Regions from separate parts of the Paenibacillus sp. sgz302190 genome, predicted to be linked through region 1. Evidence: riboswitches for the same ligand, from Rfam matches in the RefSeq annotation. Region 1 holds a riboswitch; the other holds the start of a gene.

Region 1 (3,213 bases):
TCTGTTAGTATCCCCGTCATCATCAGCAAATGTCCAAGGCCAACCGAGAACCCAGTTAAAGTTTCGATTCCATTTAAACACACCGACAGGTGAACGCTTGTTCCTTGCATTAAAATCCGAATGATTTCCATATATTGCATCAGGATACTTATAAACAGTGCCACTTTCTAAGGTTAATTCATACCTTGCTGTATCTGTACCTGGATCGACTAATACAACTTTATCAATTTGTGCCGGATCGCCTCCGACATCAATTGTGGAAGAGCTTGGATTGAAATACTCTTGTGGCAGCCATTTCCCGGCGTACGAAATACCATCAATGGTAAAGTTATCGTTGTACCCCCCTGGCGCACTTAATGTTGCTGTGACCGTCGGAGGCGTGCCCGTAGCACTAACTTTGTCAGGGTAAATAATGATGGATAAGACATTGCCAAAAAACAATATCATGAAGAGGAATATACCTATCTTTTTTTTCATGTTAAGAACCCTTAATTTTGGTTGTAATTATAATCAGGAGCAGACAAAACAACCTCTACATACTTGCCTCCGAATTGTTGAGGTTGGCTAAACTCTAGGCCAATGTTTGGTATTTTTTTTTCGACAACTAGATTACCCTTTGGAATAACAAAGCCGTTAATATACTCCTGATCACGTAGATCTTCCCACTCATGCCCAGGATAGTTCATTTCAATTTGAAAATCCCCTTTTTTGGATTTTGAATATAGCTGCTCGCTTGCGTCAAGAATACTCGGATCATCGCTAGGAGTTTCAGAAACAAGTTTGGCAGTCATTCCGATTCCACTCTTGTAGTACAATGGTGTAATTCCGTATTTTTTTTCTAAAGTCAAGCGATTCATCGCAACAAGAACATATGCGCCACTGTTTATGTTCCTATATTTCCCATCCTTGTGACTTACCCATTGCAAATCATCGGGAATATAGCTGCGGAAAGGGTCGTTTGGATCATCAAGGTCAACGACAATGACTTCTTTTGCCGTTGACCTTACATTTCCATTATCAGAAGCGAAGTCCAACACATCGGGTTTAAACTCACGGATCGGTTTCCCAAAATATCGTGGGAGCATAGTCATGATATTTGTTCGATGCCATGTGACCTCTGCCCTCGAAACAGCATGTTTGTCAGATTTGAGTGTATTACCATTTTTAATATCAAGTATGCGCTCAATAATGGCCACCGCCTGTGCACGTGTCGTCGTTTTATCCTCCCCGAGCGTGCCGCTGTCGTCCAGACCGGCGATCAGCCCGGCTTTCGTCGCCAGGTACATCCACTTCTTGTCATCCGTGTTATTGTCGCCGGTAGCTGCGCGAACCGCTATGCGCGCCATTTCGTAGCGAGTCATCGGCGTATTCCAATCCCCGCTCGTAAAGTCACTCCATTGATGTATTCCCGCACTGACCGCCGCGTTAATGTACGGCAAGTACCAGTCATTTCCAGAGATAACGCCAGAAACCGAAAGTTGAAGTGTGGTATCGACCATTTTGATAAATTCGGCACGCGTCACTTGTTCGTTCGGTTTGAAAGAATGGTCTTGGTAACCTTCGACATAGCCTTTTTGAATGGCTCCAGCTATGGTTGCTTCCGCCCAATGCCCTTTCGTATCGCTGAAGCTGCCTGTGGATGCCGTACCGGCGGCATTTGTTGTTTTCGTGCCTGGCGTAGCGGCGGTTGAATCAGCTTGGACATCGGGAATTGAAGTCCCAAGTAGTGCAATAACCGCTAGCGATGTAATCAAATGAACTCTCATTTTTATACCTCCATAGTAAAAAATTTGCTTTTCAAAACAAAAAAACCAACGCCTTTGGCGGCCCGGCTGCCGTTTCTATAAGGAATGTCTGGCGACACACACCCCATAGAGTAGGCCCGTGGCTTTGCGTCCCTGTCTTTCGATCAGGTTTGCCTTTTCAATTTCACTTGGTCTTTCAGGTATTTAAAACTATAAAAATAGTTCATTAGATCTAATTAAAATCCCATATTAACCCATAATATAACATATTTCCACAAAAATTTTATAACTTGCACCAAACATGAGCATTGCCTTTACGAATTCCATCCATTGCCCCAAGGGAAAATACAGCGCCGCGCCGTTTTTACGATCATGACCTCCAGTCGCAAAAAACAAGGCCAATTACATCAAATTAGGGACAATATTTGACCAAATCCTGCTAATTTAGCAAATACTATGACTGCTACTTATCAATTTCTTATCATCGCCTCATGGTGCTGGAAACCCCCACATAGGCACTTTTACTTCATAGAATTTTTTGATATCACTTTTTTCTACCCACTTTTCGTATTCAAAACGATCCACTTCTACAAATTCATACTTTTTTATAATGTCTGGTCCATGCATACCACTGCCCAACAATAACCTGTTGGAGTCTTCTTGAAAAACAGGAAATTCAAGACCATCGAATATCACAGCATTTCTTACATCGTATATCGACTGAATCTCGTTTTTTTCGACACGTTTACAATAATGTCCCGTACTATCAAGAGTAAAACCTAAGCTACTCTCAACATGTTCTTTTGTGAACAATTCATAATCGTTCGGATTGTGTTCGATAACTTCGTACTCTCGCCCTTGATATAACGCCCAAATACCATTTCGCATAAAAACACCTCCGATTTTAAGTTCAATTTCCGAAGCATAAGCTCTTTCATCTGTGACATATACGATCCATTGATTACCTTAAACCTTAATTCCTACTTCATTTTCTCTTAATGGATGTTCATCAAACCAATTGAATCGTTCTAACATCTCTATTTCAATTATGTCCTTTGCTTCCTGCTCTGTCATGTTTCCAGCCTCCTTTTCATCCGAAACATGGTAAACTCCTCGTATGAGAAGACGATAATCTTTTAATATACAAATAAAAGGTGGTTTCAATGGAGCCAATATTCATTCATCCGTGGGAATTAAGCGAAGAAGAGGTAATTTCCATACAAAATAATTTAGCTGAAAAGGTCATTAAAAAAGACCAATATGATGAAGTAAAATATGTTGCCGGAGTTGATGTAGCTTATTGCAAACGAAGTGATATTTTAATTGCAGCATTAGTCATTTTGGAGTCGACATCATTAAAACTAGTGGAATCAGTAGTAATTGAAGATACAGTTCGATTTCCATATATCCCCGGATTATTTTCATTCAGGGAGTTACCCCCAATCATTAAGGCGTTTAAGCAAATAAA
Region 2 (3,213 bases), on a different contig from region 1:
GGATTCCTGACTTCATGGGCGACGGAAGCGGCCATTTCGCTGGCGACTTTGAATTTCTCATTATTCGTAATTTCATCGCGCTGGCGCACATTTTTTTTGAAAATTTCCAGCATGTAGACGTAAAGCCCTGCAACGAAACATTGCAGCAAAATGGTTCTATAACCGCCCGGAGCCACGTAATCCGCCCACGCCTGATTATTTTGTATCAAATACAAATAAACGGTTTGAGCCAGCATTCTAATGATGAAGTAGACAACGACTGAGGAAATGATTTTCTTCAACAACGAGAACGTTTGGAAATTTTTGATATACAATAACATCACGCAAAACGCGGGGATGAGTGCAAGAATGTACTCGATTTGATGAGGGCTCCCCATGAAGAACCGGCAAACAATCAAGGTGACAAATAGCAGCAGGGAGACGTAAGCGCCTCCATATAAAGAGCCTATGATAAGCGGAATACCGCGGAAATCGAAGGTGAGTTTTTGGATCATAGCAGGAAAAAACATTGTTGCAACCAGTGCGGAGCCAAAAATAATATAAACGGCAACCCGGTTATACAAATGCGTACGTTCGGCTTTGAAGACATGGACATATAACGCTATCGGGAGGAAAACGAGGAATACATTCAATAATAGGTCTTTGTAGTAGTTAAGCATACATCCTCCTGGTCTCGATCCCCATTATAATAAGTCAGTTGCCATATTGAGGGAGTTTGGATACATCAATCGAGACCTGCTTGGATTCTTCCATAAGCACTAGCTTCATCTTCTCCCAAGATGCATGAATGACAGGAGCAGGAGGCGTAGGCACATCTGCGAAATGCGCCCTAATAGTGTCAATCAGCAGTCGCTCAAATTGCTTTTCATCCATCCCACACACACCCTGAAATTCCGTTTTATTCTACTATTATATGGAAAAATTGTGCTTGTTTTCATCGTAAATATTTTGCGTGTTTGTGCAAATGGTGTTGCGTGATTGTGCAAATCGGATGAAATAAGATTGATCAAAACAAGCGGGTTTAAATTGCATTTTTTAATGATATATGTGTTGTTTTGCAATCAATATTGTGAGGGATGTGTGTTTTTTGTGGAAATCTGTTAGATTATGGGTTAATATGGAACTTGTATTGAATCCAATGTACTATATTTGTAGTTTCAAATACCTAAATGACCAAATGAAAATGAAAAGGCAAACCTGTTCGAAAGACAGGGACGCAAAGCCACGGGCCTACTTCTGCGGGGATATGTCGTAAGGCATCCCTCAAGGAAACGGCAGCCGGGTCACCGAAACCAGTTGGTTTTTTTGTTTTGAAAAAAGTAACTTTTTTACTGTGGAGGTATAAAAATGAAAGTTCAATTAGTTACAACAATAGCGGTTATCGTGCTGCTCGGAAGTTCAATTCACGATGTCAAAGCCGATACAACCGCCGCCGCACCGGCAACAAAGTCAACGAATATTGCCGGCACGGTTTCTGCGGGCAGCTTCAGCGATACGAAAGGGCACTGGGCGGAGGCGACCATCGCCGGTGCGGTTCAAAAAGGGTACGTGGACGGCTATCAGGATCATACCTTCAAACCGGACGAACAAGTAACGCGGGCAGAATTTATCAAAATGGCGGATTCCGCGCTTCATATTTCAGTTTCGGGTGCCACCGTCGGCAGTGATTGGTATTTGCCTTACGTTAACGCGGCGGTCAGCGCGGGGATTCATGAGTGGAGCGACTTTACGATCGGGGACTGGAATACGCCGATGACCCGCCAAGAAATGGCGCGCATAGCGGTTCGGGCGGCAACCGGCGACAAGAACACGGAGGACAAGAAGTGGATGTATCTTGGGACCAAAGCCGGTCTGATCACAGGCATGGATGACACCGGCACGCTAGGGGAGGATCAAACGACAACCCGCGCCCAAGCGGCGGCAACCATTGAGCGCATCCTTTCCATTAAGGGCGGCCAGACGCTTTCTGTTGACAAACATGCCGTATCGAGGGCTGAGATTGTATGGCATAAAACCAACGTTATTACGATGCTTCCCCGTTATTTTGCAAAGACGTTGAAAGACGAGAAATTTCATGATGAATTACTTACAACGACAACTGCCGATGGAAATATGTCATGCAGCGTTAATAGATACGTTGTAGTCGATTTGGACGATCCGAATGATCCGAACCGAAATCTTGTTCCAAGTGATGTAAGCGAGTTTCAATGGAAGGACTTTAAAACGGGGGAATGGGTGCAATTGAAAGGTAATAATTACATCATTGTTACTGAAGCTACGATGAAGATTAATAGCTTTCCAGCTAATATAACAAGTGTAACTGGATGCAGCGCAGGTATTCCGGATCGCGCTTATGATGCAACTGGGGACTTAAATTCAAAAGGGGCATTGAGTAGAATTGCAGGTATCAATATTCCCTTTAAAAAAGCAGGTCATGAGGCTACATTTATTACTTACGATAGCACTTATAGAGGAAATACAGGCGATATGATTAACGAAACACGATATTTCTTTGAGGCCGTACCTAGAGGGAATCTAACTCCTACAGCGGCAGGCGGGCAAACCAGAGTTGTCTTTAATAGTATCAATGCTAATTCTCCAACATTAATCTACACTGGCATTTTATCTGATTAAACTAACTGTAGGGTGAGGTTATTGAAAAAACTATGTTTACACTTTGTTGCAATTTTGACTATTGCATTTTTAGTGGTTCCGATATTACCACAGATAGCTACAGCAGCTCCAATAAAACTAGGTGACATTGATTACTCTACTAGTGTTGTGCAAGCTTATACACCGCCAGGGAAACCAGCGGGAGAACTTGTTACATATGATCACTTCAATTATTCAGACGTGACCATTATTCCATCACCAGGAAAAACCGTGCAAAGCGCTTGGTTGCAGGATAAAAACGGGAATGTTTATGAATATCTAACAAAGTCGAGTGGGAACAATTGGCACATACCAACGATTACAGGGATTGAGAAGTCGTTCACCACTTCGGCTATTCCATGGAGTGCTTACTTTGGATGGTTCCGCGATCCGGGTTGGCCTGATCCGCAAAATCCAGGACAAACATTAGGGTATGTCTGGATGTATGATGATAACAATTCACGTACCTATTATTCAACTTACCCATTAATTACTGATCGTCCTGTTCCAGAAATGTATCCAACGGATAGTGCTTACCATTATATACCGGGGGTACATCCA

What was found. A riboswitch is a leader RNA that binds a small molecule or an ion and turns the genes downstream of it on or off. The one in region 1 is predicted to bind cyclic di-GMP.
Region 2: it holds a riboswitch for cyclic di-GMP, as region 1 does, so the genes downstream of both, AC6RNO_RS32560 (S-layer homology domain-containing protein) here and AC6RNO_RS12775 (S-layer homology domain-containing protein) in region 1, are expected to answer to the same signal.

Annotation. Positions count from the first base shown of each region.
Region 1 is NZ_JBZYAO010000009.1:78,619-81,831, forward strand. Features, by position in the region: gene AC6RNO_RS12775 (S-layer homology domain-containing protein) at 489-1,766, opposite strand; cyclic di-GMP riboswitch class I at 1,820-1,930, opposite strand; gene AC6RNO_RS12780 (UCP033725 family protein) at 2,235-2,633, opposite strand; gene nfi (deoxyribonuclease V) at 2,909-3,213, shown strand, end outside.
Region 2 is NZ_JBZYAO010000048.1:3,127-6,339, reverse strand. Features, by position in the region: gene AC6RNO_RS32570 (ATP-binding protein) at 1-659, opposite strand, end outside; gene AC6RNO_RS32565 (hypothetical protein) at 694-873, opposite strand; cyclic di-GMP riboswitch class I at 1,181-1,291, shown strand; gene AC6RNO_RS32560 (S-layer homology domain-containing protein) at 1,348-2,634, shown strand.